2 regions of the Fusibacter sp. genome follow, and region 2 is predicted to be linked to the other one. Evidence: a T-box and tRNA genes for the amino acid it is inferred to sense, from the RefSeq annotation. Region 2 holds a T-box; the other holds one or more tRNA genes.
What was found. A T-box is a leader RNA that pairs with one kind of tRNA and senses whether it is charged. The one in region 2 lies ahead of pheS (phenylalanine--tRNA ligase subunit alpha), so its partner is inferred to be a tRNA-Phe.
Positions count from the first base shown of each region.

Region 1: it encodes a tRNA-Phe, which carries the amino acid that the T-box ahead of pheS (phenylalanine--tRNA ligase subunit alpha) is inferred to sense. The anticodon was not compared.

Region 1 covers NZ_JBVBZF010000001.1:260,539-279,088, reverse strand. The annotation lists gene AC220I_RS02305 (hypothetical protein) at 1-155, opposite strand, end outside; gene AC220I_RS02300 (S8 family serine peptidase) at 249-1,778, opposite strand; gene AC220I_RS02295 (hypothetical protein) at 1,775-2,917, opposite strand; tRNA gene AC220I_RS02290 (tRNA-Glu) at 2,888-2,973, opposite strand; gene AC220I_RS02285 (DUF1937 family protein) at 2,976-3,383, opposite strand; gene AC220I_RS02280 (GatB/YqeY domain-containing protein) at 3,380-3,832, opposite strand; gene AC220I_RS02275 (hypothetical protein) at 3,848-4,123, opposite strand; gene AC220I_RS02270 (co-chaperone GroES) at 4,123-4,407, opposite strand; tRNA gene AC220I_RS02265 (tRNA-Ser) at 4,477-4,569, opposite strand; tRNA gene AC220I_RS02260 (tRNA-Cys) at 4,574-4,647, opposite strand; gene AC220I_RS02255 (hypothetical protein) at 4,633-4,923, opposite strand; tRNA gene AC220I_RS02250 (tRNA-Val) at 5,024-5,097, opposite strand; gene AC220I_RS02245 (AAA family ATPase) at 5,109-6,227, opposite strand; gene AC220I_RS02240 (hypothetical protein) at 6,240-6,449, opposite strand; tRNA gene AC220I_RS02235 (tRNA-Val) at 6,464-6,537, opposite strand; tRNA gene AC220I_RS02230 (tRNA-Gly) at 6,543-6,617, opposite strand; gene AC220I_RS02225 (Hsp20 family protein) at 6,644-7,093, opposite strand; gene AC220I_RS02220 (hypothetical protein) at 7,334-7,621, opposite strand; tRNA gene AC220I_RS02215 (tRNA-Ser) at 7,636-7,727, opposite strand; gene AC220I_RS02210 (hypothetical protein) at 7,730-8,284, opposite strand; gene AC220I_RS02205 (RNA ligase family protein) at 8,286-9,164, opposite strand; gene AC220I_RS02200 (hypothetical protein) at 9,330-9,494, opposite strand; tRNA gene AC220I_RS02195 (tRNA-Met) at 9,500-9,576, opposite strand; tRNA gene AC220I_RS02190 (tRNA-Gly) at 9,582-9,655, opposite strand; gene AC220I_RS02185 (hypothetical protein) at 9,641-9,955, opposite strand; tRNA gene AC220I_RS02180 (tRNA-Ser) at 9,973-10,068, opposite strand; tRNA gene AC220I_RS02175 (tRNA-Arg) at 10,075-10,151, opposite strand; gene AC220I_RS02170 (hypothetical protein) at 10,158-10,874, opposite strand; gene AC220I_RS02165 (hypothetical protein) at 10,874-11,728, opposite strand; tRNA gene AC220I_RS02160 (tRNA-His) at 11,746-11,823, opposite strand; tRNA gene AC220I_RS02155 (tRNA-Ser) at 11,838-11,931, opposite strand; gene AC220I_RS02150 (DUF3579 domain-containing protein) at 11,922-12,188, opposite strand; tRNA gene AC220I_RS02145 (tRNA-Arg) at 12,199-12,272, opposite strand; gene clpS (ATP-dependent Clp protease adapter ClpS) at 12,274-12,570, opposite strand; gene AC220I_RS02135 (hypothetical protein) at 12,570-12,914, opposite strand; gene AC220I_RS02130 (DUF5658 family protein) at 13,203-13,505, opposite strand; tRNA gene AC220I_RS02125 (tRNA-Trp) at 13,526-13,599, opposite strand; gene AC220I_RS02120 (hypothetical protein) at 13,604-14,032, opposite strand; tRNA gene AC220I_RS02115 (tRNA-Ile) at 14,058-14,147, opposite strand; tRNA gene AC220I_RS02110 (tRNA-Leu) at 14,157-14,243, opposite strand; tRNA gene AC220I_RS02105 (tRNA-Phe) at 14,454-14,529, opposite strand; tRNA gene AC220I_RS02100 (tRNA-Phe) at 14,689-14,767, opposite strand; tRNA gene AC220I_RS02095 (tRNA-Gln) at 14,772-14,845, opposite strand; tRNA gene AC220I_RS02090 (tRNA-Gln) at 14,848-14,921, opposite strand; tRNA gene AC220I_RS02085 (tRNA-Gln) at 15,059-15,135, opposite strand; gene AC220I_RS02080 (HNH endonuclease) at 15,136-15,603, opposite strand; gene AC220I_RS02075 (hypothetical protein) at 15,928-16,563, opposite strand; tRNA gene AC220I_RS02070 (tRNA-Leu) at 16,576-16,662, opposite strand; gene AC220I_RS02065 (hypothetical protein) at 16,664-16,918, opposite strand; gene AC220I_RS02060 (hypothetical protein) at 16,991-17,227, shown strand; gene AC220I_RS02055 (hypothetical protein) at 17,343-17,639, opposite strand; tRNA gene AC220I_RS02050 (tRNA-Pro) at 17,658-17,735, opposite strand; gene AC220I_RS02045 (hypothetical protein) at 17,726-18,034, opposite strand; gene AC220I_RS02040 (GIY-YIG nuclease family protein) at 18,059-18,550, opposite strand, start outside.
Region 2 covers NZ_JBVBZF010000051.1:211-13,803, forward strand. The annotation lists gene thrS (threonine--tRNA ligase) at 226-2,160, shown strand; gene infC (translation initiation factor IF-3) at 2,565-3,080, shown strand; gene rpmI (50S ribosomal protein L35) at 3,112-3,309, shown strand; gene rplT (50S ribosomal protein L20) at 3,340-3,693, shown strand; gene pta (phosphate acetyltransferase) at 4,038-5,039, shown strand; gene AC220I_RS08980 (TrkH family potassium uptake protein) at 5,241-6,596, shown strand; gene AC220I_RS08985 (potassium channel family protein) at 6,641-7,291, shown strand; gene AC220I_RS08990 (TrmH family RNA methyltransferase) at 7,304-8,116, shown strand; T-box leader at 8,169-8,374, shown strand; gene pheS (phenylalanine--tRNA ligase subunit alpha) at 8,449-9,468, shown strand; gene pheT (phenylalanine--tRNA ligase subunit beta) at 9,489-11,882, shown strand; gene AC220I_RS09005 (BMP family ABC transporter substrate-binding protein) at 12,015-13,593, shown strand, end outside.

The DNA.
Region 1 (18,550 bases), on a different contig from region 2:
TCTTTATGAGCACTACTAATTCTCAAAATAATGTTTTTGTTTACAGTGTTGACAACGAAGGTGTCGATCGATTCGAACTTCAGGTTTTTCTTTTTCATCATGAAAGTGAAGTTCTTGTTCGTGTAATTTCCAATCACACATCTGCCGTTCGCCACACTTTATACACTTGTGACGACGTATCCCATCAGGTCGAAACTCATGGTTGCAGGACATTTGAATACTCGGTAGGTTGTAATTAGATTTATTTATTATCCGTATACTTTATACCAAGATCCACTATCTTTTATATGTACTTCTTTGGGTAATTTCCATACACCACTGTCTTTTATAGAAGGCTGCATTACTAATTTCCAGGTTCCTGCATCTTTAACGTAGATACCCATGTAAGGACTAAAGATCATTAGTGTTGTACTGTTTGTCATAACCTTTGTCAATCCAGGACGTCCTGGATTGTAAGTTTGACTACTCACTACTGTATTAACAGATAAATCAGAAATCCAATCCAAAACCTGTGCATGGGTGAGTGTTGGAAACGCTCCTAACAATTGAGCTAACATTCCTGAAACATTTGGAGAAGCCATTGAGGTTCCACTCTTTTTAATCAATCCTGTTGATGATGCAAAGTCAGCTCCTTGTATATAAAATCCTGGTGACCATACATCAATGCGTGAACCATAATTTGAGAAAGAAGCAGTCTCATCAGTTAAAGGAGGAGTAAGATATAAGTAGCCTGTCGCCCCAACACAAATTGCATTATCAGCACCTGCAGGTGTTGCACGATATAGATAATAAAAAGTTGTTTTGCTAGGATCAGTTGGAGTAACATAATTACCACCAGCATCTGTCCAGTATCCATCACTATACTGACTATCGATAGTATTTGCAATATAGTGAGAATCATTACCAGCTGCAGCCACAAATACTATTCCATCATTAACCATTGATGTAATTTCAGCATTGACTGAAGAAACAGAATATGGATGGTTAAAATCTGCAAAGTTAGCATCAGGATAATTACTTGGGTATTGCCAATAATAACCCCAACTATTGTTACAAATTGTAGGTCTTCCAGCATCAGGTCCTGACTTAGCATTATGCCAAGCATGAACTAACTGTAGTGCCGTTAATGCACTAGTATAATCATCATAACTAGTTATATCTAAATGAAGTTTCATCACATAGATTCTTGCTTTAGGTGCCCAGCCTTGTGTTAATCCTGCAACAGTACTTGCAACGTGTGTTCCATGTCCAACTTGATCAGTATAAAAGTTGGGTTTGGATGTTAACATTCCTGCTTCCCACTCTATTTGTTGGATACGAGATACTCCAAATTCATCTTTGAATTCTTCGTGATCTAATCGAATACCTGTATCAATAATTACTACATCAACACCATCACCTTCATGACTCCAACGAAATGTTGTATTGGTATTAGCTGTTGTAACATTATAACCAGTTCGTTTGGTACATCTTTCAAAAGCCCAGTTATCATGAACCGGATCATCGTAATACATTGCTGGCGTAATTGTACGTGTATCATGTAGTTGCATTGGAACGTTTAAAACATGATCGTAATCTTCAACATCCATAACTCTTGGATCATTGCGAAGTTTATCAAAATCTTCTGGGTCAAGATCAAAGACCATATTAACTTGGCTATGGTGCATATGATCAACACAACTACAAGGAGAAGCAATTACACCATACCCATCAGCTTCAAGTTCATGAAGTAAGGCATGTTTGTCAATGCCTGGATGGACTGTGATAATAACTTTCATACTTTATACCAAATATCCCCATCACTACCACCTGATGGGTCTAAAGTTGAAACTGTTGTTGTAGGACCACCACCTGTTGAAGCAATCTCTAATTGTTCATTTGCACCAGAATTAAGTTTAGTAATAGTTACATTAGCCCCTGCAACAATTTTACTTTCCAGATAATTTGTAGTAGTATCTGTTGCTGACACTTTTGCATTTATATCAGAATGTAAAGCACTATTTGATATATGTGAATCAATTTGAGCGTGAGTATTTGTACCTTTATTTAAAATGTTGGTGTGATCAATACTTGCTTCTGTAAAGTGAACAGTACTATCCCCAATGTGAGTATCAATTTGGGCGTGAGTATTGGTACCAATATTTTGAATTAACGTGTGGTCAATACTTGCAACTGTAAAGTGAATACTTCCTGTACCGATATGTGAATCAATTTGGGCATGAGTGTTAGTTCCTGCACCACCAATATTATCGTGAACAAGGTTTGCCTCAACAATATCAAGATCAATTTCATTATTGCCAACATCATCCGTTACAGATAGTTTATTACTGCCAACATTAATGTTTTTAAATTCGAGGTCAGTTGTAGTTTTTTGTTTGAAAATACCTACTCCACCAACCCCAACATTACTTGCTGTATTGGCTTCACCTACTGCTGGACTAGTACTAATTTGAAATTGTTCATTTAGTCCTGGATTTAACACTGAAAAAGTGATATTGCCACCAGCAACCAATTTATCAAATAATGAACCTGGTGCAGTATCATTTGAAGAAGCTGCAACAGCATCATTAGCGTGTACAACCGTGTCAGCAATGTGAGCATCAATTTGGGCATGGGTGTTGGTACCAACGTTCATGATATTATCATGATTAATTGTGCTTTCGTTTATGGTACCACCATCAGCAGCAATCCAACTAGCCCCATCATAAACATATAACCCTGCCATACCAGCAGTTAGATAATATAGTTCACCTATAGATGGGCTTGCAGGGAAAGCAGTTCCTGATGCAACCTGCATGTTTACTGCAACAGATTCTTCTGTTAATTCTATTCCGTCAATTAGCATTGGGAGATCTCCATGAATTATGGAGTATTTATCGGAGGGGATTGGTACAGCAGACGAGGTTCGAACTCGCAAAGCCTTTCGGCACTAGGTTGAGAGCCTAGTTTCTTTAACCATTTGAATACTGCTGTATTTAAAGAGAATCGTCTCGTTTGCTATGCAAATAATAAATTGGCATATTGAGACTTTGTGCATATTTAATTTCAGCCTGAACACCAGTTGAGTTTTCCCAACCTGGGAGCATTAACACCCAAAGTTCACTAGCGTTGTTCAACATTCCCAGACAATAGTTTTGCCAAAAATCAAAAGTTGCAGGTAAATGGTGCATCATAGCCAAATGATGGCAATGTACAATCGGTGAAAAAGCTAATAATCCGTCATTCATCATTTGTGCAATTTGAAATTCAGCTTCTTTGTGGCGTACCGATTGTACAAAACCACTTTCATCACTATAGGGGCTTGCAAGATATACCATTCCTTTACCATGAAAATGATTTTCTACACGAATGATAAATCTTTTAAGTTTTAATAGAAAGTTCATGAAAGCATAGTTTTAGTTAAATCACTAGCAACCTTGCCATCATATAACCCTTTATGGTTTTCTTTCAAGAATTTCATTACTTTACCCATTGATCGAGCATCAGTCAAATCTTCTTCTTCAATATAGGCTTGAATGATAGTTGCTAGTTCATCATCAGTATATTGGTGAGGTAAATATGCTTCTAGAACTGTCCTTTCATCAATAGCAATCTGATATGCTGATTGGTTTGGATCGATGTGAGAGAGTGTCTCATTAATGTTCTTAATAAATTTTTTGATGACTGCAATTACTTCATCATCTGTTGATTCACGGTTACCATCATTCTTACCAACCATTTCAGCTTCACCAATTAAAGTTGTTAATAGGGTAGCCTTTGCACGATGATTTTCTGAACGAGAAAGTAAACGGAGAGAACGTTGATCAAATTTTATTTGTGTTAAAAGGGACATAGTAATCTCCAAAAATTATATGTTAATATCATCTGTTGAAAGATGTATAGAAACAACATCAAATTCAGCATTTTTACCAGGGTGTTTTGTATTAACCCAATTAATAAGCTCAGTCCGATATTGATAAGCCATTCGTTTTGAAAAGAAAGAAATGGCAGCAGAAAGTGACTCTTCTTGTAAGAGTTTAATTGTGCCATTAATTAAATCAGTTTCATTTCCGACATAATTTTCACGAATAACAGAACCGTCGGCTCTTAGTGAGCGACCTATAATAGCGAACTTTTCAACCATTAAGTGATAATTCCAATGATATGTTCATCTTTGATGATACGATATTCAACACCGTCAACTTCAACCATATCACCTTGATGTTTAACAAACACAATTTTATCACCATCATTTACAGTAACTGGAACAAGTTGTGCATCGACATATTTGCCTGGACCGTGGGAAATAACAGTACCTGTTGCAGGTTTCTTTTGGGCTTGACCTGGGATAATTATTCCACCTTGAGAAATTTCATCAGCTTTATCTTCAAGGACAACAATTCGGTCATGTAGTGGGGTTAGTTTCATTATAATCTCCTATTTTATCTAGTCTATTATAATATGTATAGAATAAAAAACAACAGAAAATTTAAGAATTGGCGGAAGTGGTGGGATTCGAACCCACGGACCCACTTTCGTGGGTCGACGGTTTAGCAAACCGCTGCCTTAAACCAACTCAGCCACACTTCCAATTTGGAGACGAGTAACGGAATCGAACCGATACCTGAAGGGTTGCAACCAACTGCACTACCATTATACGAACTCGTCATAATCGTCTTTATATTTATTTAATGCTCTACGTTCTTGCATAGTTAAACGGTCTAAACTACTTTGCCAATCGTTACGTCTTGGATTACAACAACAGTAACATTTCGTAACTTTTGGGGTACGAGCAACCATACCAGCAAGTTTTGCACACATATCATTAGTTCCCATCTCAAGTTGTCGCCAACCTTGATATCCATAGCCCCAATGATTCTGACGTTTCTTCATAACACGACGATAATCGTGTCTACGTTGAGCACGAGAAAATTTAATAACCATATTGTTACACCTCACTTGTTAACGCCCCAGCAAGTGTTGACTGGGACTACATTATGGGTTGTAACATATAAGTCTCCTTTAAATTCATCAAATTATTTATTGGTAGTTCCAAACAGAATCGAACTGTTAACTACACCATGTCACGGTGTCGTGATACCTTTTCACTATGGAACTAATGTAATCCTTTACACTAACAAACTGTAGTTTGTTGAAACTTTCGGCACATCCTTTGCAATCACACGATATCGATCGGTTTCATAAACAGATTTACCATTCTTTTCGTATGAGAGATCTTTGATACGAACGTAGAATTCGTCATAACGTTCTTCCAACTCTTCATCTTCCTCTTCCATGTGACGAATTTCAGCTTCAGTAAAGTTACGTTTGACTTTCACTTCACAATCCCAACTATTGCTAGTGGGCTTGGTAACAAAAGGTGTATCGTGAATAACACGTTTTTCGTTTGTTGCCAAATCGAAGACTTCTAGAACTTCCATCATTGCAACAGTTTCTTGACGTGTGTCAATGTTCAAGTCATCAACGATATCTTCAACATGTTCACCAAAACGAATATGTTCTTCAACAATGGATTGCAACATATCAAAACTAAATAGTCTTGAACGACGTGATAGATCAACAATCTCGTCAACAATCTCACTAGAAACATTATGATCTTCACAATAACCAGTGATACTTGCTTCATCCAACTTTTTGTGACGAATGTGGTAATATGCTCGACCAGGACGACCCAACATAAATTCACTAATATCCCAATCACTATTTTCTGTGAAAATAGATAGACGTTTTGTTTTATCTACACCATCCATTAATGATAATAAATCATTTTGGGTAGGACCTTCGGAATGTTTCGAATTTGAATACATCTTACCAAACTCATCAAAAATTAGAACACATTCACCAATGTTTTCAACAAAATTTGTGAAATCAGAACCAATATATGGATTTTTGATTAAAATAACAGGTAAATTTAATTCGGTGATAGCCTTATTTGCTATCAAAGACATTAACAAAGATTTACCAGTACCTTTGTCGCCAGTTAATAAAACTCCAGTTGCTGCATCACGGTCTTGATATGAATAAAGAATTTTTTCAGCACGTTTGTTTGTGCGACCATAAATTTTAGCAGGAACTTCAAACTGATCTTTTACAATAGACAAATAATAACCTAGTAGTTGAGCAAATTCAACTGAATAGATTCGAGCGGGTAATTTGTCGAGAGCAGTTTCTTCATTAATTTTGACGATTCGGACGGAAGCACCGTCCAACATATATTTAATTTCCAATTTCTCTTCCTCTTATTTTAATGTGTAACACTGTACATCATCTTTTTCAAAATGTGAACACTTTACTACTTTAAATTTCTCATCCATTTCGATGGAAGGCATTTTATTGAAATCAAAATTTGAACAATTATCTTCAAAGTGTGTACAAACAATACACATTGAACCTTTTGGAATATATTCCCACCCACCTTTCGGCTCAGGAAATTTTTTCTTCTTAGCCATCTTGTACCTCGAATTGGTAGTTCCAGTTGGAATCGAACCAACGTCTCCGCCTTGTAAAAGCGGTGCTAATCCCCTCAGCTATGGAACCATTATTGGAGCGCCTGACCCGACTCGAACGGGCAACTCATGGTTGGAAGCCACGAATGTTACCATTAACACCACAGACGCATGGGGCGGTTTATCACCGCCCAACGTTATTCAAGAAGAAGCTTCGAATCAACACCATGATTAATGGCAATTTTTCGAGCTTGTTTTTCTTCAGGGAGATGTCTACGTAACTTAATATGTAGTAAACCATCTTCCATCATTGCACCTTCAACTTCAATATATTCATCGAGGTTAAAACGTTGTTTAAATTTGCGTTGAGCAATTCCTTGATGTAAATACACCAAATTTTCAGAAAGTTTATCTGAGGTATCGCTTTTTCCAGTTACTGTAAGTACACCATCTTGAAGTTCGACGTCAATATCATCCCTTGAATATCCTGCAACGGCAAGTGAAATAACATATACATCATCACTATTTTCAAGTTTTACAATATTATATGGTGGGAATGATTGATTTTTGCGTAGTTGACTACTTAAACGATCATATCCAATAGATGTGGAAAAAAGTTCATTAAATAAACGGTCTAAATCAGACATGGTAATATCCTCCTAAAAGCAATATAACTGTGAATCCCTTTTGAGGCGATTCGAGTTTATTTATAATAGAAAATAAAATTTTTTTCAACGGTTTTATTTAATCACCAAGATCAGTTTCTGGTTCAAATAAAACCCAATGAAATTTACCTATAAACAACATTGTTTTTATCCAACATTTGTTGTTAGATATTTGAGCTTTATAGCCACGACTCTCGGCTAATGTTTTTAATTCATTTACATTCATTTTGATTTAACTTTTAAATGCCAATCACCAAACGATCCATGCACAATAAAGCTACCAACACGAAAACCATCTTTCATTAAATCATCGCCAACTTTCAATGAGTCAGCAAATTCACACGAAAAAGGTAATTTTACTTCTTGTTTGTTCATAGCATCTTTTGCATGCTCCCAAAGGTCAAGGGTAAAATGAGATTGTGACAATTCCAATGTTACAACTTTTTGACAGTCAGCGTTTGCATTAAAAGATAATGCAAGTAAGAAACCTAAGAATGCTAATTTTTTCATGTTTCACCTCTAATTGGCGATAGGGGTGGGATTCGAACCCACGGACCCACTTTCGTGAGTCGCTGCCTTTCCAAGACAGTGCATTCAACCACTCTGCCACCCTACCATTTATTCATAAATTTTTTCAATCCAAGCCCACAATTCATCTGTACTTAATGTATTGTGTCGATCAAACTTCTCTTCTGGTGTTTCATCAATAGGACATAACACTTTTGCAGTTGTATGTTCCGTTACTTCACCAATCTTAATAATTGTTGCAGCCAACCCAAACCACATTACATCATGAAACATAAAGGGTGGCATATACCAAGTTTCACCTTCATTATACATTGAATGATTAACAGATTTAGCATCATACGTATAATTAGATAGTTTTGTCATCGGTTCTTCACGTTGATTTATTGCATAAGGTATAACGTGATAGATATGATAAGCATCACCTCTCAATAAGTTATAATCAAAGTTAGCAATACTACCTTTAATAACTGTACTTTCAAAACCAAATGTATGATCATGAATATGAGCAGGATTCTTTGGAATCAAGTCTTCATCGGGCCATACATGCAATCGATGTTCTTTATCTAAATCTAATTGAATAAATCCGTTTGGATGTATTCTGGGACCTTTTTCTAATTTTAACAATTCTTCAAATTTAGGTAACATATTAATATTTTAATTTGTTGGTGACTATTCGTTGACCATGCATCCAGTGTTTAACTGTATTGATATGATTTTTACGAACAAATTTTCCAACACAAAAACGAAAATCCTTCATAGCAAATGAATCAGCTAACCTCATCACATAACCTTCATGTGATCCATGCATTGCATCATCCCAAAGATTCTCTACAAGAAGATCATCAAATGGACCATCATACAAAACAGGTACGGTTTCTATTTCAAGTATATCAAAAAATTCTAAAGTCTCATCCCAACTCAAACAAATATCATTTTCCCAAATTGAAAAACCATAAAAATAACTACTTAAGTTATCATAATGAATGGAATGTTCAGCAAACATGTTTTCGCCACATATTCGCCAATTATCAGGAATCTCATAACTAATGTGAGACCAAAAGTTTTTAACCCAATTCCTACTTTCGTGGTTTACACTATCAATCGATCTAGCATGAATATGGTTATTATACATTGTTGTATTTTCACCATCCATTTTTTCTGTAACAATAACACGTTCACCTTTAAACATGTCAGTGTTAGGCATCATTCGATCATCATCGTGCATACCTTGAGACCAAGGTAAATGATATGTTCTTGGATATTTAATATGAGTAGTAAACAGATCTAAAACTTGACCTCTACCAAGAATTTTTTGAATACTTTCATCGTAGAATAATTCACCTTTTAGTCGCTGACCGTTTGGTTGAATAATATTTCCCCATTTATCGTAAATCTGATCATCATAAAGATGAGGTGGTAAGATAGGTTTTATTATTCCACAAAGTTCACGAATTTTTTCAACAGAGATTGTAGTCATCTCACACTCTAAGTGATGAGTTTCACAGACAGATGCACCATTATTCAAATAATAACCACCATCGGGCCATAAGCGACGTTCGAGTATATGATGAGCATCTTTTGCAGGTTGACCACAAACAACACATCTATATTTGTCTCGACTGAATACTTGGGTGCGAAATTGATCTCTTGTAAGCAAACTATTCATTCGAATAGTATACAGGAAAAGAAACTATTTGTCAGTAGGTTCAAATAATTTTTTGATCTTTTCGAGATAATCTTCTTGGGGGTCAAGAGCATTCTTCAACATTTGTTCCTGTTCAGGAGTTAATTGTTGGTCTTGGCGTAACCCTAATTGGGTTAGGACTTTTATTGTTTCAGCGTCTTTTTTCTTCATGGAATTGGTAGCGGAAGTGGGATTTGAACCACACGATCTCCGAGTTATGAGCCCGGTGAGATAACCTCTTCTCTATTCCGCGATTGTTGGAGCGGGTAGAGGGAATTGAACCCTCACGAAAACCTTGGCAAGGTTCCAGGCTACCTTTACATCATACCCGCATTATCATCTGGCATTTCGTCAGACATGGATTGTTCACCATTTAATTCAGCATCCAAAGCCTGTTCAGCTTTACGAATTAACGCACGCATTCTATTAAGATTCGTCATAATTCGGCTACGATGCTTACGACGATCTGCAGGATCACGCAATTTATTTGCGATGCCCAAACCACGACGTGCTGCATCGGCTTGTTCAGCTAATTTAAACAAAGTATTGTAAACTTCATCACTACCAAGACCTTCATCTATTTTGTTTGAAGAGTCAACACCTGCTAATTCTAGTAAACGATTTCTATCCATAAGTTTATTTATGCAATTGGCGGAAGAAGTGGGACTCGAACCCACACACCTGCTCATCACAGGCCCTCTGCTTTCAAGGCAGTCGCCGCTAGTCCAACTCGGCTTATTCTTCCAATGTTTGGCACCCCCTGCAGGATTTGAACCCGCAACCTCTCGGTTCGAAGCCGAGTACTCTATCCAGTTGAGCTAAGAGGGTAGTAATTTATCTTATTCCTTTTTGATTTTGCATGAATCTAATACGATTATTTAATCCTTTGCGATGTTCTGCAGGATTTTCTGTATAAAATGGATCTGTAATTACCAATTGTGGCCCAGTTCCAGTTAATCGTACCATAAAATTATTCAAATGTAAATCAGTAGCATACTTACTCATTAATGGTTCTAACAATTGTAATGCACGTTTGAACTCATCGTTCGTTGATACAGCCATTAATCGTCTACGCCATCTTGGCGATGAAAATTTTGCTTTTAATCGTAAAGTTTCGTGAGAATCAGCTTCACGTGTTCCAAATAAATCTCTCATGTCAGCCAAATCTTTTTCTGATATTCCAATAGATTTCAACAATTCATCACGCATGTGAGCTACTTTTGGATGATTTAGTGGTATTAACTTTTCCATTGTTACAACCAAGTTATAGTCTTCATCCTCATATTTTGGATTACTATGATCATACAATTTAGCTGTATAAATTCTGGGAAAAAAGATATTATCTTTGTGTTGCTCTATCATCTTTACATAATCAACAAACCCATCGTGTTTAGGATTACGAACAAATGCAAACTTGACAACAGTATTCGATTTCTTTGGGTGCTGATATACTTCAGCATCAGCCCCTGTCCCCAATTCATTAGGATATAATGCTTTACGATCTAAGTGTTTTGTTCTTTTTTGAACTTGTTTTAATTCAGACAACAACATTATGCATACTCATCAACATTTTGACCTTTTGGGTCGTCAGGATCTTTATCTTTCTTATCCTTTTTGATTTTTGGATACTTTTCGGTTGGGTTAACTTGCTCTTTACGTCTACGTTCGATTGCTTTGTTAACAATCTTTAAGAACCTTATTGGATCCATTTCAACACTTTCGTGTATACCCATATCATGCATGATTTTCATTAATGCTTGTAGTTTATTGCTACCCATTCGAGAAATAGTTTTACGAATATCACCTCGCAATTCTTTTGGAATCTTTGTACGAATTAGTTCATTTACAACGTCTTCAGCACTACTATTTTGTTTTCCAAGCAAATTTTCTTGTTTAACTTTCTTAATCTTCTCAGGACGTTTTGCCATTCCCTGAGTTTTTAAGTCAGTTAGCTTGGTTATAAATCTGTCATAAGCATTTATCAAACCATCAGCAGCTGATAACAATTGCTGACGAGAATTTTTATCAGCTTGTGATGCAAGTCCACGTAAAACGTTTGGTAATTGTTCAGCAAGTGTATCTAAATGTGAACTACGTGATTCTTGATCTTCGTTGGCTGTTTGAGCATATAGTTTTAGGTTTGCAAGTTTTTTTGCTGTACTGCTTTTAAATAATTCTAAAGTACCTTGAATAGTAGATTCTTTTCTACGAACGGGATAATTAGCTGAAAACCATCTACTTTTTTGCGATCCCAAGATCATTCGAACTTTTTTCATATCACCATGACGATCATAAGCGTCTTGAGCAACACGAACTAATTGTTGAAGAAATGTAGTCAAGTTACGTGCATGACTAACAATCTTCGTAATATCCGATGGTGATTCAAAAAGGTCTTGTAATTTCATAGGATTATTTATGTGATTGGGGTGTCCAACGAGACTCGAACTCGCATCTTTCTGATTCACAGTCAGAGGCATTATTCCAATTATGCTACAGACACCATAGATATTTTTTTGGCGGAAGAGACAGGATTCGAACCTGCACGTGTATCTCTACACAACCTATTTTCGAGGTAGGCTCCGCTAGTCCAAACTCGGATTACTCTTCCATTATTAAATTGTTTTCTTTAACGAACTCACGAACAAAGTCTTCAATTTCAGGATGAAAATAACGTATAGCATCAGTTAAACACAATACTTTTTCAACTTGTCCGTCGAACTCCCACATTCCAGGAAAAATATGGTCATTCCATTTTAATCTTCCGTTTTTGAATGTTGCAAAATTACCTGCAATCATTTCAATCCATGTGCTTGGACGAAATTTTCGTCCATCAACAGTTACACCTCTAACTATCATGAATTTCATTCTTTATATTTGGCACCCCATGAAGGAATCGAACCCTCGACTACGAGCTTAGAAGACTCACGTCCTGAATCCACAGGATGGGGCATTAAATTTGTTTAATATCTGCTTTAAGTGGATGCCCATAATGCTGAGCGATATTATTTACTTGAGCAACTCTTGTTTCGGCTATTTCCTTTGTATAAGAGCCAGCTACACCTTCACCTTTGTTGTGAATGTCTAACATGATTTTATTAGCTTTCTCAATTGGATGATTAAACAGTTGAACTAAAACACTAACAACAAAATCCATTGGAGTAAAATCATCATTAATTAAAATGACATTATAGTTACTAGGTGGTTTTAATTTTTGCTTTTCGGTTTGTTTCTCTTTAACAGTTTCCATTATTCAAGCATATCTCTTAAAATTTGTGAATGGGCTTCAAATTTATTTGAAGGCTTTTCATTTTTCTCATATTCAGAAATGACTTCGTTCAAGGCATCAATTTCATTATGAGCATGAAATAATTGACTTTGCAGGTCTTCATTCATTCCCTGCAAATCTTCTACTTCACTTTCCAGCGAATCTCGTTCACTTACGATTTCTTCGTATTGTGTTTGTAAATTTTCGTATGAATTCTGTACATTGTACAATTCAGTTTTTGAATTTTCCAAATAATTTTCAATACCTTCTAGGGCAGTTTCTAGATCACCCATATCACGATCCATATCTCTATAATCAATACTCATTTGTGAAAATTCCCATCAAAACAATGTTTAACTTCATGACCTAAGTAAGCCATGTCCTCACCAATATATTCTTGAGGATTTAATGTATGAATTATACATTCTTTTGTTTTTAGATTAAACGTTGCACAACCATGATATTCAAAGAATTTGTTGGGTCTGGGAGCAACCTTTACACATGCTTTTTCAAGTTCAAACAAATCTTTATGACGAACCCATTTAATATGGGTTTCATTATTAATAGGAGTTGGATCTACTAAAGGTGTCGAACAACTAACCAATAATATCAAACTAAGATATAAGATGCGCAATTTGTATCCCTACGATAAACATATATGGTATGCATAATAGGGGTAAAATCAATTCCCTATTACACCATTTGTATCTACCATCTCCATAATGATAGACGTACCATGTGAAACCAATTGCAACAAATAATTTTACTAATAGAAAAGCAAAAGGGTCATTATTAATGAATAACCCCATAATTGGATTTAGTTCATAACCCATTCCTGCTTGGATAATCATAATGGTCATTAAACCATCAGTTATCCCTAAGATAATGAGTAGTATAGCAAAAAATGCAGCAACCATTATCTTATTTACTGAAATATTGGCAGACCGTAAAGGAATCGAACCTCTGCCAAGTAGTTTGGAGCTACTCATGCTATCATTACACCAACGGTCCATAATTAGGGAACTCTATTCCAATCTAATCCTTTTGGAAAAGATTGTTGATCCTGTTGTTTTTTCTTCTCTTCTTCTAAACGTTGCTTTTCTTTTTCAGCCATCGTTGGATGAAATTGCCCAACAAAACAGTGATATAATTCATGACCAAGATATGTCATTAATACACCTTCTTCTTGTTTGGGGTCAGGTTCGACAGCATGTATCGTACAAGTGTGACGAACTAAATCAAATGTTGCACAACCATGAATTGTCCAAGTTTTAAGCAACTCAGGATCTTCATCTGAACCACAGTAATTGTGCACAGATTGCAAATTTTGATGCACAACCCAGTGAACTCTGACAGACATTTTATTCGGTCGAATTTCTTCAAAGGCATCAATTACAACAATTAACCCTATCGATAAAATCATAATAATAACATTTTTAATCATAAATGCATTATCTACTAAAATTCAGTACTTGGGAAGAGAATCGAACTCTTGCTAACCACCTATCTAGTGTTCAGGGTTATAAGCCCCGTCGTGCTTCCAGTTACACCACCCAAGCATTTTATTTTGGTAGCGACGGAGGGGTTCGAACCCTCAATCCCGAAGGCACTAGTTTCTAAGACTAGCGTGTATACCAAAGTTCCACCACGTCGCCATTGTTTGTACTAATCCGATAGCCAGGATTCTGTCGAGGTGTATCATTCATCTAAGCCACAACCCGACCTCATAGAATGGAACTTATCTCGGTCTGTTTGTGTTGCACACTCCCTTTCGGTATCAGTAGTAAAACGGTTTTAACCTCCTACAGGTTCCGAGTGTGTCCTGAGCTTCCTCTATCTTTCGATAGCGATACACTAGATTAGTTTGGTAGATCAGGTCCGAATTGAACGGACATCTCTCGGGCTTCAACCGAGCGCTAAGACCACATCAGCTACTGATCCATTAATAACGTTGGACCGTCATATACCAGTAGTAGATGATATATGTTGGCCCACTGTCGACAGCTACTACCCTGTCTAAGCTATGTAACGAGATTCGAACTCGTGCTTTCGACTTCCACGCCGACGTGCTATCCGCTACACCATACACAACATTCTATTTGGTGGATCTGGAGGGACTCGAACCCACGACACCAAGCTCTTCAGGCAAGTGCTCTACCAAAAACTGAGCTACAGATCCATATTGGAAGGCCCACCTGGAATCGAACCAGGGGTTCAACGTTCAAAGCGTTGTGTGTTACCATTACACCATAGGCCTATTGGCAGGTCTGGAAGGAGTCGAACCTTCGCTTCTTGGTTCAGAGCCAAGTGTTATTCCGTTAAACTACAGACCTATTTAAAACTACTTACATAATCAAAACTCAGCTATTCTTATTCTGATCTTAGTCAACTAGTATAACCACCAAGCGACAATCAGTTTAGTTTAATGGTCATGACTCCATTAAGTACAAACATCTTGCATGTAAGTAATTGGATAAGGGGGTGGGCTTCGAACCCACAAACCTCTGCTTCAAAGGCAGATGACTTTACCAATTTGTCTACCCCTTACTATTTGTTTTTACCAGCAAATGTCGCTGTCTGACTGTGGCAATTTGGACACAACATTCTTAGATTTTCTAATCTATGATCAGTACTATTCCCATTTATGTGGTCAAGTTGAATAGCGATTGGTTTGTTATTCCAGATATTAGTCAATCCACATTGTTCACAACAATTTTTCTTTAAACCTTCCTTTAAAAGGCGTTGTTTTAGATGGTAAGTTTTGTATTGAGGATGTTTCCCGCTTAAAATTTCAGTTAAAGGTATAGTGTTTTTTTCGTGTAAAAGCTTCAATCTAGAACGATATGAATCAAAATGAGAAATATCAATTTTATGGTAATCAATCCATTTCTTTAATGTTTCATTATTGCGACCAACAGTTCGTAATTTTAATTTAATTAATACATCGCTATAACAGAAAGAACTTTTAATAATTTTCTCTAAAAAGGATCTATTTTGCCAATCTACTTTTTTCATCTAGTATCTCCTTGCTATTACATATTTATGCAAGGAAATCTATAAGTACCCATAAAAAACTGGTCACGAAACTAGGTTGTTAATCTAGATAACCTCCTCCTCACGAGGAGTGCATTACATTTATGCTATTTCGTGTTTGGAATGGCATCCCCGACAGGGTTCGAACCTGCATGTATCCAATTAACCTTTCGACACGTTCGTAGCGTGAGGGTATACGAGGATATTGATTGTTTCATTTATCAATTTTATATTTGCTAATTCGTCACTTTCCGAAACGGTTAAAGTATTGGCATGAACTTTTCGATGACAGTTAGCACGGGACATTTAGAAATCTGCTGCAAAATCATAGAATGGATCAATTATTACTAATTGAGGACCAACACTTGTTAGTCGAACCATCCAATTTTGGGTATGTAAATCAGAACCAAATAATCGAAACATTGGTTCTAACAACCTCAAGGCTTGTTTTAGTTGAGGATTTTTTGTTTTAGCACGTATCTGACGTCTCCAATTTGGTTGGTCAAATAAGTCATTACTTAACTCTGTTTCACCTTCAAATCCAAGCTCAGGTAGTAATTGCTTAATAGAATCAATTAGTTTAGGAGTTGCAGGATGTAACTTTTCCATGTGAACTACCAAAAATAATTCACCTGGAACAGTACGAAAACGACCTTTAGTACTTGGTGTACGATAGGCTTTAACACTATAAATTGTTGGAAAGAAAGGATTATCAACTTTCTTCACTAATTTTAAGAAATTAACGTAGGGATCAGCCTGAATATCACCACCTGGAATACGTACTTTTTTAATAACAGTATTTGATCGTGGGTGAGGAACAACAACAGCCTGTTGACCTTGGCCCAATGGTTTGCGACCTTTCAGTAAACTCATAGACTGAACATTCTTTGGTTCTAAATCCAAAGTCATATCAGTATTTTCAAACAATTCCTCTAATTTCATAGAGGTATTTATTGGTAGCGATGGAGAGATTCGAACTCTCAATCCCGAAGGCACTAGTTTTTGAAACTAGCGTGTATACCTATTTTCCACCACATCGCCATTATAAAGTCCAACACAATTTTTGGACTCTTTGCATTTCTTTTGTTGGGTTGTTTATATATCCTATAATTTTTGGATGATGAGGTATCATCTCAATAACATATTCTGGATAATGTTTACAAATCCAATTAAAAGTATCTAATATTTGTTCATCTGTAACGATAGTTTGATATGCTTTTACAACCTCAAAATCATGTTGAGTATGACTAAGCAACATTAGTAATTTGATTACTTTAATTGGATACTGATAATTCATTTGTAGCCAATCTTGGTTTACTTTTAACATATCACCCTTTTGAAATAAATACTACTTTACAAGGAGAGTAGTATGAATCGTTATTTCTGGAATATTTTAGTTTCAATTGACCAATTTTTCAACACGGTTTTTGGTGGTGATCCTGACGAAACAATGTCTTCACGTTTTGGAAAATGGTTACGTCTACCACACAACACATGGAAATGGAAAGTTGCATATATTATTTGTCGTATCCTAAATCTTTTTCAAGATCGTCATTGTGACATTTCAATTGAAGAAGATGAAGGTGATCGAGATTTATTAAAATAAACGACGAGTCAATGGTTGTGCTAGAGGATCAATTCTAGTGCAACCATCTCGCAAATAAGATCCTAATACCATACTCTCTTATTCACCGTACCCACTGTATCGCTCGTCTAGGTATTCAAAGTTTCCACTTTAACTTGTGTAAACGTTTTAATTCTTTAGTTGGCTCATTTAAGTGGCTAAAAGCATATTTTGAATTTTGGATAACATATTCTTTTAGACCATTAATTTCTTGAAATTTATTCCACAACTTAGTATAAATTTCTTTAACTGTTTGACATTGATCCACATTTAATTTACCAATTGTAAAATCCAAATAAGTGTCAGGATCTTTATTTGTGTAAATAAAACAGTAACGCAAAATATGTTTTAATTCATGGGTTGTTTGAAACAACCACTCATTTGCCATACCCATAATTTCTATCTCAAAAATTGGTCTCCGTACAAGGATTCTAACCTTGGACCTCTCGCTCCCAAAGCGAGCGCTCTGAACAAGCTGAGCTACACGGAGATAGAATTAACAACTCGCACATAAAGTTGTTTCAATATATCATCATCTCGTAAAGCGAAATAAATTATTGGTTCATGATTGGAATCATTAACATCCCAACATTCAATTTGTCCAATAACAGTTTGAGTATTTTCATTGATTATAAATTGTGCAGATGTTTGTTTAATATTCGTTTGAATTAAAATTTCACCAGCAGCTGTTCGTTCACAAAAATACAAATCAAGATTAGCAATTCCTTTTTTAAGGTCAGCTGGAGTTAGTTGTCTAGCATATATTGGGCCTAAAATATAGGAAGCCAATCTTTTAATTTTAGGCCGTCAAATTCATAAATCATTCTTTTTCCTTAAAGTTCGAGCTGTATTTGCTCGATGTTCTTTTGTAGGCACTCGGCCCGTATTATTAAATGTTGCTGCACAAGATTTGCTGCAGAATTTATTACGGTGTTTTTCGTATAGTAAAGGTTGTTTACAATGAGTACATAATACTGGATTTTGATTATATTTGTCAACTCGTTGTTGTTTTAATAAAATATGTTTTTCTTTAGCTTTTTTCTGTGCTAATTTTACATTGTGGGAGTGTGCACCAGAACGATAATAATCGGTTTTTCGAGGTTCTTTTGGTCCACCTTGACCACCTAATCGAGTATTGTATGTTTGTTTACTGTTTACAAAATCTTGGGTAACTAATTGAGATTCCATTACAAATAATTCATCACGAGAATTACATTCATATAAAATCTCTTTAGAGAAATTTTCGAGTCCATACTTTTTCTGAGCCTTTTTTAGAAGGAGGCCAGATCCCATATAACCATCATT
Region 2 (13,593 bases):
AATGTTGTTATAAATCATTAGTTTTCACCCAGATTTGAGCAAGAATTCCCAACTTGCGAAAAGCGAACACTCAAAATCATACAGAGTTTGAGGAACTGGTTTATGACATCTTGAGAGGGTACAAATCTTGTTGGAACCGCCAAACTCTTGCCATGTAGGTTCAAAACGCGTAATTTAATGACAATTTATATTTATAAAAATGAAATGGAGGAATTTAGTATGTCGATGATCAAATTAACATTAAAAGATGGCTCGATTCGTGAAGTTGAAAAAGGCATCACTGTCTATGATGTGGCAAAGCAGATCTCTGGTCGTTTGGCTAAAGAGGCTGTTGTGGGTTCTGTCAATGGAAAGACTGTGGATTTGTCTTATGTATTAAATGAAGATTGTGAACTCAGTATTTTTAAGTTTGAAGATTCTGAAGGTGCACATGCATTCAGACACACAAGCTCGCATATTTTGGCCCAAGCGGTTAAACGTCTATTCCCGGGTACTAAACTTGCGATTGGACCTGCAATTGACAATGGCTTCTATTATGACTTTGATACAGACCATAAATTTGTACCAGAGGACCTTGAAAAAATTGAAGCAGAAATGAGAAATATCGTAAAAGAAGATTTAAAACTTAGAAGATTTGAGCTTCCAAGAAATGAAGCAATAAAATTCATGAGTGAAAAAGGTGAAGATTACAAGGTAGAACTTATCAATGACCTACCTGAAGATGAAATCATTTCTTTCTATGAGCAAGGTGACTTTGTGGATCTTTGTGCAGGTTGCCACGTGGTAAGCACTAAAGAAATTAAGAGCTTTAAGCTTTTAAATTTAGCAGGTGCTTATTGGAGAGGTGATGAAAAAAATAAAATGCTTCAAAGAATCTATGGCACTTCCTTCCCAAAAGCTTCTTTATTAGAAGAGTATATTACAATGCTTGAAGAAGCGAAAAAGAGAGACCATAGAAAACTTGGCAAGGAACTTAAACTCTTTTCGCTTATGGAAGAGGGGCCAGGTTTCCCGTTCTTCCTTCCAAACGGTATGGTCGTCAAAAACAAACTCCTTGAATATTGGAGAGAAGTTCATGATAAAGCAAATTATGTTGAAGTAGAAACACCAATTATCTTAAATAGAAAGCTTTGGGAAACTTCGGGTCACTGGTTCCACTACAAAGATAATATGTATTCACTTATCATTGATGAAGAGGATTATGCAATCAAACCAATGAACTGCCCGGGCGGCATGCTTGTTTACAAGACAGATTTAAGATCTTATAAAGACTTCCCGATGAGAGTTGGTGAAATTGGTAGAGTTCATAGACATGAGTTATCTGGTGCTTTACATGGTTTAATGCGCGTTAGAGCATTCACACAAGATGACGCTCATATTTTCATGCTTCCTGAGCAAATCAAGGACGAAATCAAAAATGTATGTAAATTAATTGATGAAGTTTATAAAACATTTGGTTTCTCATACCATGTTGAACTTTCAACTAGACCGGAGAAATCAATGGGTACAGATGAGGAATGGTCATATGCAGAAGCTTCTTTAAAAGCTGCACTTGAAGAACTTGATTTAGCTTATAAACTCAATGAAGGTGATGGCGCATTCTATGGTCCAAAAATTGACTTCCATTTAAGAGACTGTTTAGGTAGAACTTGGCAGTGTGGAACAATTCAGCTTGATATGCAGCTGCCACAACGTTTTGAACTTTCTTACATTGGTAAAGACGGAGAGAAACACCAACCAATCGTCATCCACAGGGTTGCATTTGGTAGTATTGAACGTTTCCTTGGTATTTTAATTGAAGAGTTTGCAGGTAAGTTCCCAACATGGCTTGCACCAGTTCAAGTAAAACTTTTACCGATTGCAGACAGACATGTTCCTTATGCAGAAGAAGTTAAAGCAAAATTAGCGGATGCTGGCATTAGAGTTGCAATTGATGATCGTGCAGAAAAGATTGGCTATAAGATTAGAGAAGCTCAGCTTGAGAAGAATCCGTATATGTTGATCTTAGGTGACAAGGACATCGAAAACAAAGGCGTTTCTGTTCGTTCAAGAGATATTGGTGAACTTGGCAGTATGGATATTGAGGCATTTGTTAGCACTGTTGTAAAAGAAATCAAGTCAAGAGCACTAACAACTGGCTTTGAAAAAGCTGGTGAATAAGCCTTCTGAATGAACACCAGATCATATTAACAAATAACAACTGATATGATTTCAGGTGGGTATAAAAGAAAATTATCAAAATAACTTGACAGGCCTAAAAGGACATGTTATAGTTATTAAGGTCATAAAAACAACCAAGTAGAAGCCCGCTTCTCACCATATAACGCAGTGTTCATATGGTAAATAGTATCTTTTCTCATAGAGTTTATACTCTATTGTTTAAAAAAGTTGCTAACGGCGGATATTCTATCCGCCGTTTTTTTATGCTATCATAAGTCATTTAGCATTAAGCGATTAATGATTGATTTGTTTCAAAATGGACAAGTCGTATGATGAAACTATCACAGGGTGACTTTTAAAAGTAAGTCATGAAAATGTACTGTGATTCTAACTAAAACTAGGGGGTGTATCTTATCAAAACAGCTGATATTAATGAAGAAATTCGTGACCGTGAAATAAGAGTTATTGGCGACGATGGCGAACAACTTGGCATTATGCCTACAAAGGACGCATTAGCACTTGCGCAAGAAAAGAAACTTGATCTTGTAAAAATTGCACCAAATGCAAATCCGCCTGTTTGCAGAATTATGGATTTCGGTAAGCATCGATACGAACAACAAAAACGTGATAAAGAAGCACGCAAAAAGCAAAAAAGCGTTAGTGTGAAAGAAGTTCGTTTGAGCTTAAACATTGAAAAGCATGATTTAGAAACAAAAGCGAAAAGCGCTGCTAAATTCTTAGAAAAAGGTGACAAAGTTAAAGTTTCATTAAGATTCAAGGGCCGTGAGATGGGTTATACTCAATTAGGATATGAAGTATTTAACAAATTTATCGCGGAAATTGATGAAATTGGAGCACTAGAAGCACCAGCAAGAATAGAAGGCAGAAGTTTAGTTGCAACTCTTGCACCTAAAAAATAAATTCATATAAATTCGGAAGGAGGACTTTACAATGCCAAAAATGAAAACACATAGAGGCGCTGCTAAAAGAGTTAAAAAAACTGGAAGTGGCAAATTGAAAAGAAGTAAAGCTTTTACTAGTCATATCTTAACTAAAAAATCTTCTAAAAGAAAAAGAAACTTAAGACAAGCTACTACTGTTAGCGAATCAGATATGAAAAGAGTAAGAACATTATTACCTTATTTATAGGAAGCATAAAGAAAAAGGAGGTTTAAAGAAATGGCTAGAGTTAAAAGAGCTGTAAACGCAAGAAAAAAACATAAAAAAATTCTTAAATTAGCTAAAGGTTTTTATGGCCAAAAAAGCTTAGTATTTAGAGCAGCAAATCCAGCAGTTATGAGATCTTTAAGATCTGCATATGTTGGTAGAAAATTAAGAAAAAGAGATTTCAGAAAATTATGGATCGCTAGAATCAATGCAGCATCAAGAATCAATGGTTTAAGCTATTCTAAATTTATGAACGGTCTTAAAAAAGCAAATATCGAAATCAACAGAAAAGTATTGTCAGAAATGGCAATTCATAACCCAGAAGATTTTGCTAAATTAGTTTCTGTGGCTAAAGAAAACTTATAGAGTTTTTAATAGATAAACCAAGTTCAATCGAACTTGGTTTTTTTATTGTATACAACAAAATTTGAGCCGAAAGCTGTGATGAGGAATGTTCAACCTCAAACAGCGTCAGCGAAAATTGGTTTGAGTCATCGAGAGATGACTCAAATGTTGTTGTAAACAACAAAATTGAGGGAAAGTCATTTTTTATAGACATTTGATGATAATGTTTTTAATCTCAAATGAAATATTGATTAATTATGAATAAATATTACAAAAAAATTAACGAAAATTCTCTCGTGTATCTTGTATACAAAATCTAATTGTCATATAATAAGGCTATAAATAAATTTGTAGGAGTGTTTAAGATGGCATTTTTAGATAAGGTAGTAGAAATTGCGAAAAGCAATGTTCAAACGATTGTATTACCAGAAGCGTTTGACCCAAGAACAATCGAAGCAACTCATAAAATTTTAGAGATGGGTATTGCAAAAATCATTTTAATTGGTGATGAGGCTGAAATTAAGGCTAAAGCTGGTGAATGGAATGTTGATGGTGCATCGTTTATTAATCCTGAAACATTTGAAGACATGGATAAAGTGGCTGAAACCTTAGCTGAGCTTAGAAAAAGCAAGGGTATGACTAAAGAAGAAGCAAAAGCATTATTAACTTCAAACGTACTTTATTTAGGTGTTATGCTTGTAAAAATGGGCTATGCTGGCGGAATGGTAGCTGGTGCAGCAAACTCAACAGGTGATGTGTTAAGACCAGCACTTCAAATCTTAAAAACGGCACCAGGTATTAAACTCGCATCAGGTGCATTCATCATGGAAGTTCCTAATTGTGAGTATGGTGAAAATGGTATTTTCATCTTTGGAGATTGTGCACTTAATCCAAATCCAACTGCCGAAGAGTTAGCTCATATTGCAATTAGCTCTGCAAATACTTTTAAAGCATTAATTCATGCAGAACCACACGTGAGTATTTTATCATTTTCATCAAAAGGATCTGCAAAGCATCCTGATGTTGATAAAGTAATTGAAGCGACTAAAATTGCAAAAGAATTAGCACCAGAAATTAGTCTTGATGGTGAGCTTCAATTTGATGCGTCTATTGTACCTGCAATTGGTAAAAGTAAGGCACCAAATTCAACAGTTGCTGGACAGGCAAACGTAATCATATTCCCTGACTTAGATGCTGGAAATATTGGCTATAAACTTGTTCAAAGATTAGCGAATGCCAATGCATATGGTCCTGTTATTCAAGGTCTTTCAATGCCAGTTAACGATTTATCGAGAGGCTGTTATGCGGATGATATCGTAGGTACTGTGGCATTGACGGCTTTACAAGCTCAAATGCAAAACAAATAAATAGAATAAATCTTACACGATTAAGCACCCTAAGAGGCAAAACTTCTTAGGGTGCTTTTATTATGTACCATTAACTCCCATCCAGGCCTCAAAACCTTAAAATTTAGGAATATAGTTTTGCTTTTTAATAAAAAAATGTATAATATATAAAGTACCTTTAAGCAAGATCAAACAATAGCAGTATTTAATAGGGGGAACATAATGGAACAATTAAGGCATAGTCTCAAGAAGGGTTTAAAGCCTGCACAAGTCTTAGTTTTAGGGTTTGCGGGAACGATACTCTTGGGGACAATTTTACTCATGCTTCCGATTTCTGCAGCAAATGGCCAAGCAACCTCATTTATAAATTCACTGTTTACTGCAACATCAGCAGTTTGTGTAACAGGACTTGTGGTTGTAGACACAGGTACTTATTGGAGTGTGTTTGGTAAAACCGTAATTTTGCTTTTAATACAAATCGGTGGTTTGGGATTCATGACAATGGCAACTTCAATCGCCATAATTTTAGGCAAGAAAATTAGTTTAAGAAATAGGCTCATCATGCAGGAAGCACTAAATCAATTTTCAATATCAGGTGTCATAAGACTAACGCAATATATTATCTTAACCACACTTGGAATTGAATTTGCTGGCGCATTACTGCTTTCCATAAGATTTATCCCACAATTTGGCTTGAAAAACGGCTTTTACTATGCAGTTTTCCATTCGGTGTCCGCCTTTTGTAATGCAGGTTTTGATATTATGGGGAATGGCACAAGTCTAACCAATTATGTGAGCGATCCATTGGTTTCAATCGTCATCATGTTTCTCATAGTACTTGGTGGACTTGGTTTTTCTGTAATTGTTGATATTGGCAGAACACAAAGCGTAAGAAAACTCTCGCTTCATTCAAAGCTTGTTATCTCAATGACAGCGATCTTAATTGTTATTGGCTTTGCGACTGTGATGTTATTTGAAGTAAATAATCCTGATACCTTGGGTCAATTGGATTGGGGTGGAAAAATACTTGCTGCACTATTTCACTCGGTGACGCCGAGAACGGCAGGATTTAATACCTTAAATATGGCACATTTAACGCTACCAACTTTACTCTTAACGATTTTATTCATGTTTATTGGTGGATCACCTGGATCAACAGCTGGCGGTATTAAAACCACAACCTTTGGTTTAATATTTTTAAAAGTTAGATCGGTTATTCTAGGTGTTGATGACGTTGAGTTCGCACATAGGAGAATTTCTAAGGATACAATTAATCGAGCACTAGCCGTTTTTTTCATTGCAAGTTTTGTTGTAATTGCAGTTACAGCTGCTCTTGCAATTACAGAGAAGGATGCAACCTTGGAATATGTATTATTTGAAGCAATGAGTGCATTTGGTACTGTGGGCTTATCGCTTGGGTTAACACCTTCCTTATCTTTAGCCGGTAAAATAGTAGTTTCAGCAGCGATGTTCTTCGGGCGTTTAGGTCCATTGACCATTGTACTTGCATTGAGTAATAGAGATTTATCAAAGAGAAAACTGATACGTTATCCTGAAGGAAAAATTATTGTAGGGTAATTTGATTTATATGAGAATGCATCAAAACAAATGGAGGCAAGAAAATGAAAAAGCAATTTGTAGTAATTGGTTGTGGTCGATTTGGTCAAAGTGTGGCAATTAAACTTGCAGAGCTTGGCTGTGAAGTTATGGTTGTTGATGATAATGAAGAGATTATTCAAAATATATCTGATAAGGTAACCTATGCAGTTCAAGCAGATGCAACAGATGAAAATTCAATCAAGGCGCTTGGCATCAGAAATTTTGATGTTGCAATCGTGACAATTGGATCTGATATTCAGTCGTCAATTCTAGTGACACTAATGATCAAAGAGTTAGGGGTAAAACACATTGTCGCAAAAGCTCAAAACTCATCGCATGCCAAGGTGCTCTATAAAATTGGTGCTAACAGAGTTGTATTTCCTGAAAAAGAAATGGGTATTAAGATTGCTAAAAATTTAGTTTCAGGAAATGTTCTAGATTTTATTGACCTTGCACCAGATTATAGCATTCTAGAAATCAGCATGAACGACGAATGGATTGGTAAGAACTTGGTCCAAATTGATATGAGACGTAAATATCAAATCTCTGTAATTGCTGTGAGAAGAGGCGATGAGTTTGATATTAATGCTGGTCCTGACAAAACGCTTTTAAAAGACGATATCCTTATTGTTATTGGTAAAAATGAGGATTTGAAAAAAATAGAAAAGAATTAAAAGAGGTAAGTGGTGTTAGAGATAAATTCAAACCAAAATAAGGTGTTCAAACATATTAAATCACTTCTTAATAAAAAATATAGGCTAAAATACAGTCAATTCATCATAGAAGGTGAAAGGTTTGTAGACCTTGCAGTTGAGCATTGTTATAAGGTTGAATACATTTGCTTAAGTAAAGATTTTCTTGAATCAAATTTAGATTCTGATAAGTTGGACCAATATGAAGGCATTTCGAAAGTTCTAGTGTTCCCAAAACAGCTCTTTGATGAACTAACGGATACTGAAAATACACAAGGCATCATCAGTGTTTTATCGTTGCCAGAGATCAGTACTATAGATGAAATCCTTAAAAGAGATAAATTACCACAAATATTATTTCTTGATAGACTGCAAGATCCAGGAAATGTGGGTACGATTATAAGGACGGCTGATGCCAGTGGTATCGAGTATATTTTAATGAATAAAGGCTGTGTAGATCCCTATAACGGCAAAGTCGTTAGAAGTACTGCAGGTTCGATATTAAATGTAAAAATTATTGAAGTCAACGATACTTTGGCTACTCTTAATTTATTGGTTGAGAAAGGGTACACGTTACTCGTTACTGCTTTGAAGGCGCGTTATCGCTATGATGATTCCTCAGCTTATGGTCTTGCCAATTGTCTTGTAATCGGCAATGAGGCAAATGGTGTTTCAGAAGACGTTATGGGCCTTGATTGTAACACTATAACCATACCAATAATGGGGAAGGCTGAATCCTTAAATGCCTCTGTGGCAGCGGGTATCATGATGTATAAAGTTAATGAATATTGTATACAAAATAAATAAAAAGGTTGTTTGATACCTTGAATTGTGTTATGATAACCTTATCAAAAATCTGATAAAATCTGTGATAGAGAGAGTAGATGCATAAGGAATTTAGAGAGGAAAACGGTTGGTGAAAGTTTTCATTCCGAAACATTGAAGTTCACTCTGGAGATGCACTTTTGAACTAAGTAGGAAGTGACGTTTGCCGCGTTAAGGCCATAAGTGAATTACTTATGTAATTAAATTGGGTGGTACCGCGGAATAACCTTCGTCCCATGATTGGGAGGAGGTTTTTTTTATTGTCAAAAATGGACCTTTACGGTGTGCCATATTAAAAAATAGGAGGTAGAAAAGTGAAAAAATTACTTGAGCAATTGTTGGAACATGCAAAAACAGAAATTACACAAGCTGCAAACCTAAAAGAGTTAGAAGAAATCAGAATCAAATTTTTAGGCAAAAAAGGTGAGGTTACTAATATATTAAAAGATATGAAAAACCTCAGTGCTGAAGAAAGACCTTTAATTGGTAAAGTTGCCAATGAAGTTCGTGAATCAATCGAAGCTTTGCTTGATTCTGTTAAAGAAGATAAAAAGAAGCTTGAAATTGAAGCGAGATTAAAAAGTGAATCAATCGATGTGACAATGCCTTCTAAAAAGACATTAAGGGGTCATAAGCATCCATTAAATATAGCACTTGATGAAATTAAAGAGATCTTTATCGGTATGGGCTTTAAAATTGCTGAGGGACCTGAGGTTGAGTCTGTATATCATAACTTTGATGCCTTAAATGCACCTATTGATCATCCTTCTAGAAGCTTATCAGACACGTTTTATATTACTGAAGATCTTCTATTAAGAACACAAACTTCACCGATCCAAGTTAGAACGATGAAGAATTCTAAGCCTCCAATCAAAATAATTGCACCAGGCAGATGTTTCAGAAATGATGAAATAGATGCGACACATTCACCAATGTTCCACCAATTGGAAGGTCTTGTAATAGATAAAGACATTACAATGGCTGATCTTAAGGGAACACTTGATATGTTTGCAAAGAGACTTTTCGGAAGTCAAACTAAAACTAAATTTAGACCTCATTATTTTCCATTTACTGAACCAAGTGGTGAAGTGGATGTGTCTTGCTTTAAATGTGGTGGTGAAGGCTGTAGATTCTGTGGTGGCAGTGGCTGGATCGAAATCTTAGGCTGTGGTATGGTTCATCCAAATGTCCTTAAGGAATGTGGTATTGATCCTGAAGTTTATAATGGCTTCGCGTTTGGTATGGGGCTAGACAGAATCACTATGATGAAGTATGAAATCGATGATATTCGTATATTATTTGAAAACGATGTGAGATTTATAAAACAGTTTTAAGATGACTTGAGGAGGGCGTTATGAGAGTACCTGTAAAATGGTTAAAAGAATATGTTAATATAGATGGCATTATGGAAAAGGATCTCGTTGAGAAGCTGGTTCTCACAGGATCTAATAACGAAGGCAGTCATGTAATTGGAGAAGGTATCGACAAAATTGTAGTTGGTAAGATCACTAAAATTGTTCAGCATCCAAATGCTGACAAGCTCTCTGTTTGTACAGTGGATGTTGGTGAAGAAGTGTTACAAATTGTAACGGGTGCTACTAATATCAGCGAAAATGATTACATTCCAGTTGCTGTTCATGGTGCTACTATCGCTGGTGGCATTAAAATCAAAAAAGGAAAACTCCGTGGCGAGGTTTCTAATGGCATGCTTTGTTCACTAGAAGAAATGGGTTTTGATAAGGGGACTATTCCAAAAGAGTTTGATGATGGTATTTTTATCCTTGATAAAGAATACACTTTGGGTATGGACATTTTAGAGGCTTTAGATATTAAAGACACTATAATCGAATTCGAGATTACGCCAAATCGTCCTGATTGCTTGAGCATGATTGGAATGGCAAGAGAAACAGCTGCAAGTTTTGAAAGACAATTGACTTTACCAACTGGAAAAATCAACAATCAAATTGAAGATGTTAATCAATATGCATCAGTCGTCATTGAAGCACCAGATTTATGTCCTAGATATGTTGCAAAAGTGGTTAAAGACGTAAAAATTGAAAAATCACCAATTTGGATGCAAATGAGACTTATGAATGCAGGCATGAGACCAATCAATAATATCGTAGATATCACAAACTACGTTATGCTTGAATATGGACAACCAATTCACGCCTTTGATCTTGATACTGTTAAAGATCATAAAATTGTTGTTAAAAGAGCTAAGAGTGGTGAAGTATTCACAACACTTGATGATAAAGAGCGAGCGTTAACAGATGAAATGCTCGTTATAGCAGACGCTGAGAGAACAGTGGGTATTGCAGGTGTCATGGGTGGTGAAAACACTGAAATTTCAAGTACAACTCAAAACATCTTAATTGAAGTGGCGAGCTTTGACAAATCGAGCATCAGAAAAACGTCTAAAGATTTAGGGCTTAGAACTGAGGCTTCATCAAGATTTGAAAAAGGTGTTAGCGTTGGCCTTCCAGTAATCGTTGTGAATAGAGTATGTGAGTTAATCGAGATGTTGTCAGCTGGAACTGTGATTGATGGCGTTATAGATGTTTATCCAAATCCTGCTGAACAAATCTCAATTCCATACAGAGTGGATAAGATTTCTAAAGTAATTGGAGAAGTCTTATCAGCGGATGAGATTATTAGTATTTTAGAATTATTAGACATAAAAACGCTTGTAAAAGACAATGAGTATTTTGCCCAGCCACCTTACTACAGACTCGACCTCTTAAAAGAAATCGATTTAGTGGAAGAAGTCGCAAGAATCTATGGTTATGATAAAATTGGCATGACATTACCTAAGACAGATACTTGGGGTGCGAGAACCAATGCTCAGCTTATTGAAGAGCAAGCGAAGCTAGAACTCTTATCTAATGGTATTGATGAAATCTTGACATATTCATTTGTATCTAAAAAGGACCTTGATAAAATCAATCTTTCTGAAAATAGTATCTTAAGACAACAAGTAGAGCTTATTAATCCACTTGGAGAAGAATACAGTGTAATGAGATCATCATTAATGCCAAATGTACTGGACGTTCTATCGCGTAACAGCAACAGAAAAGTTAAGCAAGCGAGAATATTTGAAATTGGAAGTGTATTCTTGCCTAAGGAAGTGCCAGTAGTAAATTTACCAGTTGAGAAGAAAATGCTTACAATTGGTATGTATGGAGAAGCAGAGGATTTCTTTAGTATTAAGGGTGTTTGTGAGAATGTTTTAAACGGTCTTGGGATTAGCGATTATTATTTTGAAAAAGAAGAAAATCACCCAACTTTCCATAGTGGAAGATGTGCTAATATTATCTGGGGAACTCATATTATCGGTACATTAGGTGAACTTCACCCTCATGTTCAAGAAAATTATGACTTACAAATGCGTGGTTATGTAGCTGATCTTGATTTTAACATGATGATTCAAATGGCGAAATCGGATCAAAAGTTCACACCAATCCCTAAATTCCCTGCAATTGAGCGTGATATTGCTATCTTAGTTAAAGATGATATCACATCCCTTCAAATTGAGAAGATTGTACTTGAGAATGGTGGAGAGCTACTCGAATCTGTTAAGATGTTTGATATGTACAAAGGCAAGCAAATTGCAGAAGGCTTTAAATCAGTTGCCTATGAGCTAATATTTAGAGCAGCAGATAGAACGCTTGTTGATGAAGACGTTAATTCAATCTTTGCCAATATCTTAAAAGCACTGGAAAAAGAAATTGATGCTCAATTGAGATAAGAAAAGTAATACCATAGGCTCTATGTGGTTTAGATCACATAGGGCCTTTTGATTAACTTTTTTTGCGTGGATGATGTATAATGGGTATAAAGAAAAGCAAACAAACCATTTGATATAAAAGAAGGTGGAACCATGATTTTTGAGGGAAAAATAACAGACTATTATATAGATGCAAAAAATAAGGGGAAGAAGGAGTACAACCGATTAAAAGCGAGAGGAGCCTCTGGTCATCTTACCAGCTTGGATGGTATATTGAAGGATATAGAAATTGTGGCCACAGTGGATTTGGGTGTTAGGGAAATTCCGCTTAAAAAAGTAGTTGGAACCTATTTCAATTCGAGAAGAATGATTTTTTCGAAAAACTTCATGCCGCTGGAAAACCTCAATACAGAGTTTGGCAGTAAATGGACTAATCTTTGTCAGGCTCATTTGGAAGAAGGTATAAGAGATCCTATAAAGGTATATGAGTACCTTAATTACTATTATGTTATGGAAGGTAATAAGCGTGTCAGCGTATTAAAGTACTTTGATGCTGTTAAGGTCTCTGCCCATATATACAGGATGATTCCCAAATATGATGAGCAGGATGAAGATATCAAGCTATATTATGCTTTTATGGAATTTTTTAAAGAAACTAATATTATTGAGTTGTGGTTTTCAAAAACGACACGTTATAAAAGAATGCTAAGGTATTTGAAGCAATATGATCCAGGTGAGTCCTATTTTGACTCCAAATATCAGCATTTCTTGACTTATGTTTACGAACCCTTTAGGAAGATCTTTAAACAAGCGGGTGGTGATCAACTGGCAGTTACCACTGCGGATGCTTTTTTACTCTATGCAAAGCTCTATGAATTGCCTAAAGAGTTGGATGAGGCAGTGACTGAAAAGATGATGCCTTTACTCATTAGGGAACTTCAAAATTACGGTGATGATGAAGAAATTGATATTATGACAACCTCGGATGATATCGACAAAACATCATTTTTGGACACAATCTCAAGCCTGATGACGCATAAAAAACTAAAAGTTGGGTTTGTTTATGCTAGAACCGTCGAAAAATCGGGCTGGACTTATTCGCATGAATTAGGACGGCAACATGTGGAAACGCATTTTGCTGATCAAATAGAAACAGATTTTATAGACAATGTGCCTGAGGATAAATCGGCATATGAAGTCATCAAATCTTTTGCAACTCAAGGCTATGATGTTATTTTTACAACAAGTGAAATTTATAGAAGAGTTACATTAAGGTGTGCACTTGAGCATCCTGAAGTTAAGTTTTTCAATTGCTCAGGAAATAGGCCTTATGTGCATATGACTAATTATTTTGGAAGGACATATGAACCTAGGTATTTGACTGGAATTATAGCAGGGGCTTTGACTAAGACTAATATAATCGGCTACACTGCGACTGAGCCAAATCCTGAAGTCATATCTTGTATCAATGCCTTTGCAATGGGGATAAAAATGGTTAATCCCAACGCTAAATTATTAGTGGTTTGGACAGGTGAGTGGAATAATCCAAAGGTCAGTACAGACTTGAGTGAAAAACTCATCGAAAGAGGGGCTGACATTGTCAGCAATAAAAACTTGATAGTGCCGCGGGGCGTTACTTGGGATTATGGTGTTTATTCCATGTTGTGTGATATTAATCCGATCACCAAGCAACCAGAGCATTATTTGGCATCACCGATATGGAATTGGGGTA